DNA from 3 places in the Nonomuraea sp. NPDC003560 genome. Region 3 is predicted to be linked to each of the others. Evidence: riboswitches for the same ligand, from Rfam matches in the RefSeq annotation. Region 3 holds a riboswitch; each other region holds the start of a gene.
The links. A riboswitch is a leader RNA that binds a small molecule or an ion and turns the genes downstream of it on or off. The one in region 3 is predicted to bind cyclic di-AMP.
Positions count from the first base shown of each region.

Region 1: it holds a riboswitch for cyclic di-AMP, as region 3 does, so the genes downstream of both, ACFYUV_RS07810 (C40 family peptidase) here and ACFYUV_RS22565 (C40 family peptidase) in region 3, are expected to answer to the same signal.
Region 2: it holds a riboswitch for cyclic di-AMP, as region 3 does, so the genes downstream of both, ACFYUV_RS21580 (hypothetical protein) here and ACFYUV_RS22565 (C40 family peptidase) in region 3, are expected to answer to the same signal.

Region 1 covers NZ_JBIAOF010000002.1:528,344-533,715, forward strand. Annotated here, with positions in the region: gene ACFYUV_RS07800 (NYN domain-containing protein) at 1-548, shown strand, start outside; gene ACFYUV_RS07805 (NlpC/P60 family protein) at 681-1,607, shown strand; cyclic di-AMP (ydaO/yuaA leader) riboswitch at 1,958-2,122, shown strand; gene ACFYUV_RS07810 (C40 family peptidase) at 2,253-2,735, shown strand; gene ACFYUV_RS07815 (hypothetical protein) at 2,906-3,739, shown strand; gene ACFYUV_RS07820 (M48 family metalloprotease) at 3,751-5,372, shown strand, end outside.
Region 2 covers NZ_JBIAOF010000005.1:205,837-211,208, forward strand. Annotated here, with positions in the region: gene ACFYUV_RS21570 (hypothetical protein) at 1-249, shown strand, start outside; gene ACFYUV_RS21575 (alpha/beta fold hydrolase) at 280-1,170, opposite strand; gene ACFYUV_RS21580 (hypothetical protein) at 1,225-1,932, opposite strand; cyclic di-AMP (ydaO/yuaA leader) riboswitch at 2,108-2,242, opposite strand; gene ACFYUV_RS21585 (DUF5302 domain-containing protein) at 2,408-2,608, opposite strand; gene ACFYUV_RS21590 (MDR family MFS transporter) at 2,656-4,110, opposite strand; gene ACFYUV_RS21595 (PadR family transcriptional regulator) at 4,167-4,664, shown strand; gene ACFYUV_RS21600 (rod shape-determining protein) at 4,749-5,372, shown strand, end outside.
Region 3 covers NZ_JBIAOF010000005.1:404,188-409,559, forward strand. Annotated here, with positions in the region: gene ACFYUV_RS22555 (branched-chain amino acid aminotransferase) at 1-739, opposite strand, end outside; gene ACFYUV_RS22560 (3-isopropylmalate dehydrogenase) at 940-1,986, opposite strand; cyclic di-AMP (ydaO/yuaA leader) riboswitch at 2,086-2,244, shown strand; gene ACFYUV_RS22565 (C40 family peptidase) at 2,299-2,856, shown strand; gene ACFYUV_RS22570 (NAD(P)-dependent alcohol dehydrogenase) at 2,840-3,832, opposite strand; gene ACFYUV_RS22575 (DUF2306 domain-containing protein) at 4,014-4,676, shown strand; gene ACFYUV_RS22580 (response regulator) at 4,649-5,323, opposite strand.

The DNA.
Region 1 (5,372 bases), on a different contig from region 3:
AGGACGCCTCGGCCGGGCTGCGCAGGGAGCTGGCGCTGCCCACCACGATCAGCAGGCCCGCCGACTCGGTCGCGGCCAGCACCGGCGAGCGTCCCGGGGTGCGCGGGGTGCCCGCGCGGGCCCTGGCCGACGACGACCCGCAGCTCCTCGACCAGCTCCTGGCGCTGCCGCAGGTCCACCTGATCATCGACGGCTACAACGTCACGAAGACCGGCTACGGCACGCTCACCCTCGCCGACCAGCGCAACCGGCTGATGACCGGCCTCGGCGGGCTGGTCGCCCAGACCCGGGTCGAGGTGACGGTGGTCTTCGACGGCGCCGAGCTCAACGCGCCGGTGCAGGTGGTGGCGCCGCGCGGGGTGCGGGTGCTGTTCAGCGCGCCGGGGGAGATCGCCGACGACCTGATCCGCCAGCTCGTCCGGGCCGAGCCGCCCGGCCGGGCCGTGGCCGTCGTCTCCTCCGACCGCGAGGTAGCCGAGTCCGTACGCCGGATGGGCGCCAGACCGGTTCCGTCCGGTCTGCTGCTGCGCCGGCTGGGCCGCGCATAAGTTACGAATTAGCACTATTGGCGAGACCCAACCCGCCACTTCTGTACTATTTCGCCCCAGGTGTAATCCCTGGGAGGCGACGCTGTGAGGTTTGGCCGGGTGACGGTGGCCGCGGGTCTCGCGATCGGACTGATGACGGTCCCGATGGGTGCGGCGCTCGCTGATCCCAAGCCCACTCTCAAACAGGCCAAGGCCAAGCTGGAGAAGCTGAACGACAAGGCCGACAAGGTGGTCGACCGGTACAACACGGCGACCGAGAACTACAAGAAGGCCAAGGACGCCTACATCAGGCTCAACGACCGCTACAAGCAGAAGCTGCAGACGGTCGCCGACCTCCGCGCCGAGATCATCAGGGTGGCGGTGGACTCCTACAAGCTGGGCGGGGACGTCACCTCCCTGCCCGGCATGGTCGGCGTCGACGATCCCGAGAACCTGCTGGCCGGGCTGGCCATGGCCGGGCAGCTCTCGCGCGAGCGGCTGGAGAAGCTGGCCGCCTTCGACCGCGAGAACAAGGGGCTCAAGGCCGAGCGCGACAATGCCGAGACCGCGCTCGCCGACGCCGACAAGGAGCGGGACGCCGTCCAGCGGGAGCGGGCCGAGGTGCTGAAGCTGGTCGGCCAGCAGAAGAAGCTCCTGGACAAGCTGGGGGCCTACAACCCGGGCAATCCCAACAGCACCGGCATCAAGTACACCGGTCCCGCCTCGGGCAGCGCGGCGGCCGTCCTGAACTTCGCCTTCGCCCAGGTGGGCAAGCCGTACATCTACGGGGGCACGGGCCCGCGCGGCTACGACTGCTCAGGGCTGACGCAGGCCGCCTGGCGCGCCGCCGGCGTCTCACTGCCGCGTACGACGTGGCAGCAGTGGGCCTGGGGCGCGAGCCGGAAGGTGGACCTCAAGGACCTCCAGCCGGGTGACCTCATCTTCAGCGAGGGGCTCGGGCACGTCAGCATCTACGCGGGTGGCGGCAAGATCGTTCATGCGCCGCAGACGGGCGACGTCGTCAAGGTCGTCCGCCTCGCCGACTACGGTCGCCCGCTCGTCGGAGCCATCCGCCCCTGACTCGGCCCCCGCCCGAAATCTCGGGCGGCTTCGGCGTGCCCGTGAGCGCTGCGGCGAACGGGACAAACGGGGCGAAAGGGCCCTGACAATCAGGTGTGCCGGGAAGTGTGAGAAGGGTCACAAAGCGGTAACGGAGTCCTGAGGTCCAGCAGGGGTTTCACCCTTGACTTGCACCTTTATCTGATCTTTACAGGCCGAGTCTCCCTTTGCCAAATCTTGACCCCTCGGCGTAGTTTCTGGCGTCGCGGTCAGCAAGCCATGCGCACCGCGGATCGACATCGGAACCCCGATGCGGACCAGATAAAAATCCAGCGGTCGCCGCCGATATCCCCGTTCAGGCACAACCATCGGGCGGCGACCTGCCGAGTCCGTGCAGCCAGGAGGCACGGAGCCGGGGACCCAAAGATCCCGTCATCCCCCGGGATCAGGGGTGAATCGGCGCGTCTTTCGCGCCGTAGGGCGACTTCCAGGCCCGAATCCGTCAGCTAACCCGGTAGGCGTTCGTGGAAGACACAAGGAGAAATCCTGTCTACCTCCCTGCATAACCCCCGTCTGTCCCGTCTTGCCCTGAGGGGCGTCGCACTCACGATGACCGTGACGGCCGGAGGTGCGGTTCTCCATGCCGTACCGGCCGGGGCGCAGACGGTGAGCGAATCGGCCGCCAGGCTCACCGCGGTGTCCAGCACCGCCAAGGCGGCCACTGCGAAGTCGGCCAGGTCGGCGAAGACCGTCAGGTCTGCCAAGTCGGCCAAGGCCGCGCGGCAGGCGTCGAAGGCCCGCAGGGCCGTCGCCGTCGCCAAGCATCAGGTCGGCGACCCGTACCGGTACGGGGCCACGGGCCCTGGTGCGTTCGACTGCTCCGGACTCGTCCAGTACGCCTGGAAGAAGGCCGGGGTACGACTCCCGCGCGTGACGAACAGCCAGTTCGCCCGCATCAAGCGCAAGGTCTCCTGGCGCAATCTCAAGCCGGGCGACCTGATGTTCTTCAACGGGCTGGGCCACGTCGGCATGTACGTCGGCCACGGCAAGATGGTCCATTCGCCGCGGACCGGCGAACGGGTGCGCATCGACAAACTGGGCGGATGGCGGAAGTCGTCGTTCGTCGGCGCGGTGCGTCCCGGCGCGTGACAACGGGCCCCGCCCGGACCCTCCCCGGTCCGGGCCGGGGCCTGTCGCATGCCCGGCCCCGAGCAGGACCCGGTCTGGCGAAGGGCTCGGCTCCGGGACGGGATCGGTCCGGCGAAGGGCTCGGCCTCGGGAAGGGGCCGGGAGGGGCGTGGGCCTACTAGCATCGGGCCGTGTCCTCGCAGGTGCGTCCGTCCCTTCGCGGTCCGCGGCTGCTCCTCTCGGTCCTGCTGCTGTCGACGGCGGTGCTCGTGGTGGCCGACGCGCCGCCCGCCGCCGTCCTGCCCGCCGGGGCGCGCGGGTTGTGGAGCGACGGCGGTCAGGTGGCCCGCGGCGCGCGGTCCGTGGTCGTGGGGCACCGCGCAGAGCCCGGCGTGCTCGCCGATCTGGCCCGCCGCGCGGATCTCGCCGGACGGCGGGTGTCCGCGATGCTCGGCCGGCCGGTGCGCGCGCTGGTCGTCGTGCCGGACTCCGACGCCGAGGCGGCCGGGCTGGCGCGCACGGGCCCGCTGGACGGGCTGGCCGCGGTGGCCGACGGCGCCAGGGTGATCGTCGTGCCCGGCTCGTTCGCCCGGCTCACCTCCACGGGACGTGACGTTGTCCTCACCCATGAGCTCACCCACGTCGCCGCGGGCACCGACCGGCTGCCCGTCTGGCTCTACGAGGGGTTTGCCGACTACGTGGCCTACCGCGACGCCGGACTCCCCGTCGGGACGGCCGCCGCCGAACTCGCCGCCGACGTAAGGGCCGGCCGGCTGCCGAGCGAGTTGCCCGGACCTGCGGCTTTCGCCCCCACGGCCGCCGATCCCGGACGGCTCGCGCGGGCGTACCAGGAGGCCTGGATGGCGTGTCGCTTCCTCGCGGACCGGTTCGGTGACGGGACCCTGGTACGGCTCTACCGTGATGCCCGCGTGGCCGGCGTCGATCAGGCGCTCGCCTCCGTGGGGCTCACCGCCGAGACGCTGGCGGCACGGTGGCGCGAGTACGTACGAGAGCAGCTCGCGTGAAGGGGAGGCAGATGAGCGAGCGGAACGACCCGTCCCGGGAAGGGGACGAGCCCGCCGGAGCGGTCGCCGGAGGGGCCGATGAGCCCGGCACGGCGGTCGCGGCGGCGCACGGCGGCGGTGTGGCCATCAGGGACGACGGCGGGGACCGGCCCGGTGAAGGTGCGCCGCGGGAGCCGTCCGGCACCAACGAGCCACCCGAGTCCCCGGGCCACCCCGACGACCCGGACTATCCGGACGCCCGCCCCGACGCGGACGCCGACCCCGACACCGAGGACCCCCGTCACCCCCGACCCCCCACCCCCGACGACCGCCCCCACGCCGACGCCCCCGCCACCGACGCCCAGCCCCCCGCGCAGGCCGCCGAGGACACGGACACCCCCGGCAAGAGCCCCGAGCCCCCCGTCGACCCGGGAACGGGCGGCAAAGGCGGCGGCAAGGGCAAAGGCGGCGGCAAGGGCAAGGGCGGCGAAGGAGGCGGCAAGGGCAAGGGCGGCAAGGGCGCGGGCGATCCCGCCGGCCCCCTCGCCGAAGGCGTCGAGGCCCGTCCGGGAACCGGCAAGCTGACGGGAACGGCGGAGCACCTGATCGCCCGCGAACGGCAACGCGCGGAATCCCGCTCCAGGCGCGCCGCCGGCGCCGCCCTGGCCCTGGTCGGCGGCGTGATCCTGGCGGTGGCCGCGTTCGCCACCCCCTGGCGGGTCCTGGCGGCGGGCGCGCCCGCCGTCGCCCCCGACCCCGCCCGCGACTTCAGCGCCGCCCAGATCGCCAGGGCGCAGGCGTTCGACGCGGCCACCACCCTGCCCGGCTACATCTCGCTCGGTCTCACGGTCCTGTTCGCCGGGCTGCTGGTCCTGACGCCGTTCGCGGCCAAGGTGCTGGGCGTGCTCAGGGGCCCGTGGTGGGTGCGGGTGATCCTCGGCGTGGTGGTGCTCACCGCGATCACCGAGGTGCTGAGGTGGCCGCTCGGCATGTGGTTCGAGACGATCCTGCGCGACTACGGCCTGTCCACCCAGGACTGGGCGGGCTGGACCGCCGACCGGCTCAAGAACACCGGCGTCGGCGTGCTGCTGACGGCCGTCATGCTGCTCGCCCTCGTGGCGCTGGCCCGCAAGGTGCGCCGCTGGTGGATCCCGGCCGCCGTGGGCGCGTTCGCGCTCACCCTCGGCGTGTCGTACGTCTACCCGGTGGTGTTCGAGCCGCTGTTCAACGACTTCACCTCCATGCCGCAGGGCTCGCTGCGGTCGGAACTGCTGGCCATGGCCGAGCGGGACGGCGTCCCGGTCGAGGACGTGCTGGTCGCCGACGCCTCGCGGCGCACCACGGCGCTCAACGCGTACGTGTCGGGCTTCGGGGCCACCCGCCGGATCGTCGTCTACGACACGCTGCTCAAGGCGCCGGAGTCGGAGGTCGAGCTGGTGGTCGCGCACGAGCTGGGCCACGCCAAGCACGCCGACGTGCTCGACGGCACGCTGCTCGGCGGACTGCTGGCCGCCTTCGGGGCGATCGGCCTGTTCCTGCTGGTCGGGCCGCTGCGGCGGCGCACGGGGATCGCCTCGGTGGCCGACCCGCGCGCCATCGGCGTGCTCATGGGGCTGATGACGCTGGCCTCGCTGGTCTCCGACCCGGCCCAGAA
Region 2 (5,372 bases), 200 kb from region 3:
CTGCAGGTCGCGGCGGCGGGCAACACCGAGGTCATCAAGGCCAAACTGCGCACGATGGACTCGCTGGGCCTCAAGGACGGCATCGAGGACATCCTGATCACGCTGACCGCCCAGTACCACATCATCCGCCCGCTGACCGGCCGCAGCGGCAAGGGCCTGTTCCTCTACCTCGCCCTCGACCGCAACCGGGCCAACCTGGCCCTGGCCCGGCACATGCTCAAGGTCATCGAGGAGAAGCTGGAGCTCTGACCGGCCCGCGCAGGGAGGCTCCGCGGCGGGTCACGCGGCGGGCTCGGGCCGGGCGGGCTCGGGCCGGGCGGGCGTCGCGGAGCCGGTGTGGGCGGTGATCTCGGCGACGATCGCGGGCCACAGGGCGCGGGGCAGGTCGTGGCCCATGCCGGGGTAGGTGACCAGGCGGGCGCCCGGGATGGCGGCGGCCGTGGCCCGCCCGCCGGCGAGCGGCACGAGCTGGTCGTCCTCGCCGTGGATGACCAGCGCGGGCACCTTCAGCCCGCCCAGCGCGGACGTGCGGTCGCCGGAGGCCATGATGGCGGCGAGCTGGCGGGCCGTGCCGGCCGGGTCGTGGCAGCGGTCGAAGGCGAGCCCGGCCAGCCTGGTGACGCGTTCGCGGTCCAGCTCCCAGCCGGGGGACCCGAGCACGGCCCAGGTCGTCAACGCGCCGGCGACGACCCCCTCGCGGTCGGTCGCGGGCTTGGCGAAGAGCACCGCGGCGGCCGCCTCGGTCGGCGGGGCCGCCTGCGGGCCGGGCGTGGACATGATCGAGGTCAGGCTCAGCACGCGGGCGGGGTGCCGGATGGCCAGCGCCTGGGCGATCATCCCGCCCATCGAGGCGCCGACGACGTGCGCGGCGGGCAGGCCCAGGACGTCCATGAGCCCGGCGCTGTCGTCGGCCAGGTCGTCCAGCACGTACGGCGAGGGCGCGCCCCATGCGGGCACGCCCTCGTCGTGGAGATGGGTGGACAGGCCCGCGTCGCGGTTGTCGAACCTGACGACGTGGTGGCCCTGCTCGGCCAGGAGTTCGCAGAACTCGTCGTCCCAGTGGATGAGCTGGGCGCCGAGTCCCATGATGAGCAGCAGGGGCCTGCCCGTGGGTGAGCCGAAGCTCTCGTAGGCGATCTCGATGCCGTTGGCGGCTGCGCGCTGGATCACAGCGACCAGAATGTCATTCTGGTCGCGAGGCGTAAAGAGCGGTCTGTCCGGAGATCAGTCGTTGAGCAGCTTGCGCAGGCGCTCGCCGCCGAGCACCACGCCGCCGCCGGCCAGCACGAGCACGCCGGCCATGACGGTGCCGCCCATCGCGACGGTCTTCCCGACCTGGCCGCCGGCGGAACCGGCCGCGTCCTCGGCGGGCTTGTCGGCCAGCACCTTGGGAGGCTCGGCCGGGTTGTCGTCGAACCTGCCCCACGCGCCGGTGGAGAAGGCCACGGGGTAGTTCTTCTTGCCCTTGCCGTCGCCCCACTTGGTGATGACGTAATCGATCTTGATGTGGCCCTGGCCGCCGTTGCCGTCCACGCCGAGCGTGTCGGGGTTGAAGGTGCCGCCGGTCAGCTCGGCGAAGGTCTTGGCGTCGAGGTCGAGCATGACGCCACGGCTGGAGGGCTCGCCGGGGCCGCGGTCGCCCACGAAGAACGGCATCTTCTTGCCGTTGTAGGTCACGTAACCCTCGGTCATGAGGGGCCAGCTCGGGCTGGCGGCCAGGCCCTTCTGCATGGGCTTGCCGCTGGCGGGGAGGCCGGTGTCGCCGGCCCGGCCGGAGGAGTCGTCCCAGAAGTAGGAGGCCTTCGTGGAACCCTTGAGCAGGATCTTCTGGTCGTCGCCGGTGTCGGCGTGGGCGCCGGTGGCGGAGATCGTCAGCGCGCCCATGGCGGACACGGACAGCAGGGCGAGAGAGCGCAGGCCAAATCGAGACATGAAGCAGTGAAGTCCTTCGCGAGGGGACAGGGGGAACGCGCGTGACTACGGTGCGTAACCGGGCAGAGCGCCGAAAAGGTGGTTACGCGGCGCGTGGGGGAAGTCAGGGAAGAGACCGCTCAGCAGGCGGTCGTCACTACACTGTCCGGGGGTACGACGAGGTGGTACATGCGTGAAGTCCTCTCCATCTCGCCTACCGGGTTAGCTGACGGGTTCGGGCGTGGAGATGCCCTACCGGCACATGGCCGGATTCACCCCAATGAGATGGGTCCCCGGTTCCCGACAAGTCGGGATTCGGCGCCAGCTGTCGTCCCTCTCCTGGTAGGGACTACGCCACCAGCTGGTAATTGGTTAAGACGGTACCCAGAGATTCGGACAAATACAAACGAATCGTCATGAACCGGGTAAAGATCTACCTATCGAGGTAAAGAGAAAGGGGGCACGGCATGCCGTACCCCCTGCTAAATCGGGCCTTTCAGCCGCCGCTCTTGCGCCTGAAGGATCTTTTACTCGCTGCCGGACCGTGCGCCCCGTGGATCTTCGACGGGTCCACGCCCCTGCCACCCGCGGCCGAGTCGGCCTGCTGCCCGCGCTTGCGTTCCAACGCCTCGCGGAACTTGCGCTTCATCTCGTCCTCGGGAGTCTCGCTGACTTCCGGCTCCGGTGTTTCCGCCATGAGGACCTCCTGGTTCTGGGGACATCCACAGCTTCGCACGACGTCGCTTACGACGCGAAACCGGCCTCCACTCTGCTTTCCGCCGCGGGCGCCTGCTCCAGCCGCCTGCCGGGCATCATGACCAGCGCGACCAGGGCGATCACCGCGCCCGCCACGCCCAGCGACGGGATGACCACGGCCGCCGCCGAGGCGTGCGCGGCCGCGAGCCCGTGGACCGGCGCGTCCGTGGTGATGACCGACGTGTACGCGGTGCCGGCCAGCGCCAGCGCCACCGAGCCGCCGATCTGCCGGAAGAAGGTGAGGTTGGCCGAGGCCGTGCCGATGTACCGCGGCGCGACGGCCTGCTGCACAGCCACGGTCAGCCCCGACAACATCGGCCCCATGCCGAGCCCGAGCAGCGCCATCCACCCGGCCAGCAGCAGGCCGTCGGTGCGCACGGTGAGGTTCAGGCAGAGCAGGCTGCCGGCCACCAGCAGGAACGGCGCCCCGACCAGCCACGGCTTGTACGTGCGCGTCCTGGACATCAGCGTGCCCATGAGCGCGCTGCCCGCCACCATCGCCAGCGTCATCGGGTAGATCCTCAGCCCGGACTCGGTGGCGCTGACGCCCAGCGCCTGCTGGAAGTAGCGCGGCAGGAACACCACGCCGGCGTACATGCAGAAGGCGGTGAAGAACGAGGTCGCGTTGACCAGCGTGTACGTGCGGTCCCGGAACAGGTGCATCGGCATGACCGGGTTCGCCGCCCGCAGTTCGACCAGCACGAACGCGGCCAGCAGGACCAGCGCCAGCAGGATCGGCCCGGCCACGGGCGGGGAGGTCCAGGAGTTGCCGTCCAGGCCCTTCTCGGTCAGGCCGAGCAGCAGGGCGCTGATGGCCACGCTGAACACCGCGATGCCCGCGTAGTCCGGCCGGCCCCCGCCGCCGGTGCCCGGACGGAACGGCAGCCGCAGCACCACGATCGCGATCAGCACGATCCCGAGCGGCACGTTCACGTAGAAGGCCCACCGCCAGCTCGCGTGGTCGGTGAACAACCCGCCCAGGAAGGGCCCGGCCAGGTACGTCAACGCCATCACGCCGCCGAGCGCGCCCTGCACGCGGGCGCCGTTGCGTCCGGGCGGGAACATCTCCATCACCAGGGCCAGCGACAGCGGCAGCAACGCGCCCGCGCCCAGCCCCTGCACGGCGCGGAAGGCGATGAGCTGGGTCATGTCCTGGGCGAGCCCGCACAACGCCGATCCGACGACGAACACCGACATCCCGACGAGCAGCAGCGGCTTCCTGCCGTGCTGGTCGGACAGCCGGCCGTACAGCGGCACGGTCACGGTGGAGGTGAGCAGATAGGCCGTGACCACCCAGGTGTAGAGCCGGGTGCCGCCCAGCTCGCCGGTGATGCGGGGCAGCGCGGTGCCGACGATCGTCTGGTCGAGCATCGCCAGGAACATCCCGCCGAGCACCGCCAGCAACACCAGACCGTTGCCCTTGGTCTTCATGTCATTAGTCACAGGTGAAGATTGATATGTAAGAGCTGACATGTCAAGCCTTCGCTATGCTGGCGGGCATGTCCCTGCGGATCGCGCTCCTCGGCCTGCTCGCCACCAAAGGCCCGGCCAGCGGCTACGACCTGGCCAAGAAGTTCGAGCACTCGCTCAACCACGTCTGGCAGGCGGGGCACACGCAGATCTATCCGGAACTGGTCAAGATGGCCGCCGACGGCCTGGTGACGGTCGAGCACGAGGGCGCCCGGGGCCGCAAGATCTACGCCATCACCGCCGAGGGCCGCGCGCTGGTCACCGAGTGGCTGGTCGGCCACGACCCGTCGGCGACCGTGCGCAGCGAGACCGCCCTCCAGGCGTTCCTGCTGGCCCTGCTCGACACCGGGCAGGCCGTCGCCGTGGTCGAGCGCATCAAGGCCCACTTCCAGGCCCGCCTCGCGACGCTCGACTGCCGGCCCGGGGGCCTGTTCGGCCAGTACGCGCTGTCCCTCGGCCTGCACCAGGCGCGTTCCGGCATCGAGTGGGCCGACGAGACCCTGGCCGCCCTGCGGCGCGAAGGGTAAAACGGAACTCTGCGGTTCCTGGTGTTGCGTTGGAGAAGCGCCGGATATACACCCAGGCATGATGCTCAACCTCCCAGTACGGCGATGAGCCTCCTGGGTCGTGACCTGGCGATCGACCTCGGCGCGGCCGGCACGAGGATCTACGCCAAGGGCAGGGGCATCGTGCTGGACGAGCCGTCGGTCGTCCTGCGCGACAGGCAGACGGGCAGGGTCGTCGGCTTCGGCGCCGAGGCCCTGGACGGCTCGGACGGCACGGACGGCGAGACGTACTGGCCGATCAGCGACGGCCTGCCCCAGGACGGCGAGCTCGCCCGGCGCATGATCAGGCACTTCCTGCGCAAGGTGCACCGGCACCCGTTCCCCCGGCCGCGCCTGGTGATGGCCGTGCCCGACGAGTTCACGCCGATCGAGCGGGTGGCGCTGCGCGACGCCGGCTTCGAGGCGGAGGCCCGCGGGATCCTGCTGGTCAAACACGCGATCGCGGCCGCGCTCGGCGCGGGCCTGCCGGTCCGCGACGGCGCCGGGCACATGGTCGTCGACATCGGCCGGGACGCCACCAGGGTCGCCGTGCTCTCCTGCGGGGCCGTGGTCGCCGCCGGGACCGTGCGCGGCGGCGGGAACGCCGTGACCCGCGCGGTCGCCCGCCTGGTCGAGGACGAGCACGGCCTGCTGGCCGACGAGCGGGAGGCCGAGTCGGCCAAGCTGCGC
Region 3 (5,372 bases):
GGTTCATCCCGCCCATCTCCTCGACGTACTCGTGCTTGTGGGCGTCGAGCCAGACGACCTGGTCGCAGCCGTTGTCGACGGCCTGGCGCTGGGCGACGAAGGCGGCGGCGTAGTTGCCGCCGCACTTGGCGAAGCCGGTGCCGCCGGGCGCGGCGCGCGTGTACTCGGTGGACAGCCAGACCGAGACGGGCTTGATGCCGCCGCTGAAGTACGAGGCCGCCGGCGAGGCGATCACCATGTACTTGTAGGTCTTCGACGGGTAGTTGACGCCGAGCCCGGCCTGCGTGGCGAACATGAACGGGCGCAGGTAGAGGCTGTGGCCCTCGGTGGTCGGCACCCACTCCTTGTCGGCCGAGACCAGCAGCTCCAGCGACTCCACGAACGCCTCCTCCGGCAGTTCGGGCATGGCCATGCGCTCGGCCGAGCGGTTGAAGCGGGCGGCGTTCGCGTACGGCCGGAAGGTCGCGATCGAGCCGGAGATCTGCCGGTACGCCTTCAGGCCCTCGAACAGCTCCTGCGCATAGTGGAAGACCGAGGTCGCGGGGTCGAGCGAGAGCGGCCCGTACGGCATGAGCCGGGCGTCGTGCCAGCCCTCGCCGTCGGTGTAGTCGATCGAGATCATGTGGTCGGTGAAGACCTGCCCGAACCCGGGGTTCGCCAGTACCTGCTCCCGCTCGGCCGCGGTGCGAGCGTGGTCGGAATGCTGCACGTCGAAGCTGAGCTTCTGAGCGATGGTCATGACGGAGGTCCTTCTCTCTGCGAATCTGCGACTTCGAAAGCTGATTCTGTTAGCTACTGCCCGCGAGCAGTATTCGTACTTCCTAGTGTCTCGCGATTTGGGATAGCAAGAGGCAGTTGGGGTGGTTAGATCCGGCGAACGCGAAAAAGCGCCTGGCAGTCCGTGTCCGGACCGCCAGGCGCGTGCGGGGCTAGGCGGTCCTAGCCGGCTACTCGCGCGGCGATGTCGTCGCCGATCTCGCTGGTCGTGCGGCCGGCGCGGCCGGTCACCCGCTCGGCGATGTCGGCGGCCACGGCCTGCTCGACCTTGGCGGCCTCGGCGTGCAGGCCGAGGTGGTCGAGGAGCATGCCCACGGACAGGATGGTGGCGGTCGGGTCGGCCTTGCCCTGACCGGCGATGTCGGGCGCGCTGCCGTGCACCGGCTCGAACATGCTCGGCGAGGTGCGCTCGGGGTTGATGTTGCCGCTGGCCGCCAGGCCGATGCCGCCGGCGATCGCGGCGCCGAGGTCGGTGATGATGTCGCCGAACAGGTTGTCGGTGACGATCACGTCGAAGCGCTCGGGCTGGGTGACGAAGAACATCGAGGCCGCGTCGATGTGGCTGTAGTCGGTGGTGACGTCGGGGAACTCCGCGGCCACGCGGTTGACCGTGCGCTGCCAGAGGTCGCCGGCGAAGGTGAGCACGTTCGTCTTGTGGACGAGCGTGAGCTTCTTGCGGGGCCGCGACTGAGCCTTCTGGAAGGCGTACCGCACGACGCGCTCGACGCCGTGGGCGGTGTTCAGCGACTCCTGGGTGGCGATCTCGTGCGGCGTGCCGCGGCGCATGACGCCGCCGGTGCCCGCGTAGAGGCCCTCGGTGCCCTCGCGGACGACGACCATGTCGATGTGCTCGGCGGTGGCGCCGGCCAGCGCGGTCTCGACGCCGGGGAACAGCTTGACCGGACGCAGGTTGACGTAGTGGTCGAACTCGAACCGGAGCTTGAGCAGCAGGTCGCGCTCCAGGATGCCGGGCGGCACGCTGGGGTCGCCCACGGCGCCGAGCAGGATCGCGTCGTAGCCGCGCAGCTCCTCGAGCACCGCGTCGGGCAGGGTCTCGCCCGTGCGGTGGTAGCGGGCTGCGCCCAGGTCGTAGTGGGTGGGCTCGATCTTCGTGCCCACGGCCTCCAGGACCTTGAGCCCTTCGGCTACGACCTCGGCGCCGATGCCATCCCCGGGGATGACGGCCAGGCGGATGTTACGCGACTCCATGGGCGGTACCTTACCGGCTCGTCTCGGCTGACGAACACATCATCTCAACAACCGGACAATCCGTTTTGGGGGGATTGCGACCTTTTGACCGTTTCGTTAGAGTCCGACGAGCCTAATCCACGCAGCCGCTGCGTGGAGCCGGGGACCCATCTTTCCCCCCGGGGCGAATCGGCTGCGCCTCCCCCCGAGGAGCCGCCGTAGGGCTACTTCCAGGCCCGAGCCCGTCAGCTAACCCGGTCGGCCACGTGGAAGGACAGTCCCCTGTCTAGCATCGCCATCCTTGTGGCGGTGGCAGCGGGCGCAGCAGGTCTCGTGCCTGCCGCCCCCGCGGCTCCCGCCGCTCCGGCCGCTCCGGCCGCTCCGGCCGCCCCCACCCCCTCCATCACCCTCACCGGCCCCCAGGTGAAACAGGTCCAGGAACGGCACGCGCCGAAACCGGCCTGGAAGGTCGCCCTCGAATACGCCATGGACAAGCGCGGCACCCCGTACGTGTGGGGCGGCGCCAGCGAACGGGGCTACGACTGCTCGGGCCTCATGCTCCGGGCCTACGAGGACGCCGGCATCGAGCTCCCCAGAACCGCCGCGGAGCAGTACGGCGCCTTCTCCAGGAAGATCTCCTGGAAGGACCTCAAGCCAGGCGACCTGGTGTTCTTCAGCGGCCTCGGCCACGTCGGCATGATCTCCAAGCCCGGCTACATGGTCCACTCCCCCCACACCGGCGACGTGGTGAAGGAGGAACGCCTGTCGCAGTGGCGCAGGCAGGCCTTCGTCGGCGCGGTACGCCCCGACCCCAAGGGCGTCAAGCGCTGGGCCGACTACAAGCAGCTCCAGAAGGCCCCCGCCCCCGCCATGCTCACCGCGACCCTGTGACGACGACCTTCCCCGGGGCGTGCCCCTCCTCCTGGTAGCGGACGGCCGCCGGGAGCTCGCCGAAGGGGAAGGTCCGGTCGATGACCGGGGTGACCGCGCCCTGCTCGATCAGCCCGGTCAGCGTCAGCAGGTTCGCCCTGTTGCTCCCGCAGCGGACGACGTCCGCCCTGACGATCCGCTGCGGGACGAAGGGCCCCGACGCGAGCGCGGCGAACATGTGGCCGGCCGGCTGCACCCAGCGGCCGGCCGGCCCGCCGACCAGCACGTACGTGCCCTTCCTGGTCAGCACCCGGCGGCAGTCCGCCAGCCGGCGACCGCCCGCCACGTCGAGCAGCAGGTCGAAGCGCCGGCCCGACGCCGCGAAGTCCTCCTTGGTGTGGTCGATGACGTCGTCCGCGCCGAGCGAGCGGACCAGGTCCGCGTTCCGCCCGCTGCACACGCCCGTGACGTGCGCCCCCAGCGCCTTGGCGAGCTGCACGGCGAACGTGCCCACGCCGCCGGACGCGCCGTTGACCAGCACCTTCTGGCCCGGCTGGAGGCGTCCCTCGTCGCGCAGCGCGATCAGCGCGGTGTTGGCCGCCATCGGCACCGCCGCCGCCTGCTCGAACGACAGGCCCGCCGGTCTGGGCGCCACCTCGCCCTGCCGCAGGCAGACGTACTCGCCGAAGCCGCCCCCGAGCGACATCGCGTACACCTCGTCGCCGGGACGGAACAGCGTGACGTCCTTGCCGGCCGCCTCGACCTCCCCCGCCACGTCGGCCCCGAGGACGGCGATGCGCGGCCGGCGCAGCCCGACCCCGCCGCCCATGACCCGGGCCAGGTACGGCTCCCCCCGCATGAAGTGCCAGTCGTAGGGCTGCACGGACGTGGCCCGCACCCGGACCAGCACCTCGTCGTCGCGCGGCACGGGCCGCTCGACGTCGGTCAGGACGAGCTGGTCGGGCGAGCCGAACGAGCGCAGGACGTACGCCTTCATCGTTTTCTCCCTCGTGCCGCTGATGTGCCGCCAGTGTGGGCCTGACCTGCGCGGACGCTCAACGGTCGAAAGGCGACGGCCCGATGGCCGAAAGTACGACGGCCCGCCCGCCGATGGTGCGAACCAGGACCGGCCGTCCGCGCGATGACCGGGCACGGGCGTGGGCGGCACGCTCTCAGGCATGAGATGGATCGCACCCGCCGGGCTGCTCGCGCTCAGCGTCGTCCCGCTGGTCGCCGGCGCAATCCGGGTGACCGAACTGGCCGCCGGCGCCCCCGTGACGGCGGACAACGCGCGCTTCTTCGCCATGCCCGTACCGGTGTTGCTGCACATCCCGGCTTCCCTGGTGTTCTGCGTCCTCGGCACGTTCCAGTTCCAGGCCCGGTTCCGGGCCGGGCGGCCGGGGTGGCACCGCGCGGCGGGGCGGGTGCTGGTGGCGTGCGGGCTGGTCGCGGCGCTGTCGGGGGTGTGGCTGACGCTCTTCTCCGACCTTCCCGCCGGCGACGGGACGCTGCTGGCCGCCTTCCGGCTGCTGTTCGGGACGGCCATGGCCGCCTGCCTCCTGCTCGGCCTGGCCGCGATCCGGCGGCGCGACGTGGCCCGGCATCGCGCCTGGATGACCCGCGGGTACGCGATCGGGCTCGGCGCGGGCACGCAGGCGTTCACCCTGGCGTTCGGGCTGGCCGCCTTCGGGCCGCCCGGCGAGCTCGGCCGGGCGCTGCTCGTCGGCGCGGGCTGGGTGATCAACCTGGCGGTGGCCGAGTGGGTCGTCCGCAGAGCCCGCAGAGTCCGTGGAGGTCGCGGAGGTCGCGGAGGTCAGGTGCGTACGCGGTCGGTCTCGTAGGCCCACATGGCGATCTCGACGCGGTTGCGCACGCCGAGCTTGGTCATCAGGCTCGCGACGTGGCTCTTGACCGTGCTGAGCGAGATGTGCAGCTCGCGGGCGATCTCACTGTTGGTCCGGCCGCGGGCCACGGCGCGCAGGATCTCCTCCTCGCGGCCGGTGAGCGCCTCGACCGGCTGCGCGGGCGCCTCCGTACGCCCGGCTCCGGCGAACGCGGCCAGCAGGCGCGCGGTCACGCTCGGGGCGATGAGCGCCTCGCCGCCGGCCGCCGCGGTCACCGCCTGGGCGAGCAGCGCCGGGCCGGCGTCCTTGAGCAGGAAACCCCTGGCTCCGGCGCGCAGGGCGGCGTAGACGTACTCGTCGAGGTCGAACGTGGTGATCACGACCACCGCCATGGGGTCGGCGACGTCGGGCCCGGCCAGCTCGCGGGTGGCCGCGATGCCGTCGAGGCCGGGCATGCGGATGTCGAACAGGCACACGTCGGGGCGCAGGCGGCGGGCCAGCTCGACGGCCCGCCTGCCGTCGCCGGCCTCGCCGACGACCTCGATGCCGGGCTGGGCGTCGAGGATCATCCTGAGCCCGGTACGGGCGATCTCCTGGTCGTCGGCCACCAGCACCCGGATGGCCGCCGTGCCCTCGGCGCTCACGTGGCCTCCCGCCGGGCGTTCATGCCGCTTTCTTCCGCGCTCACGCGGC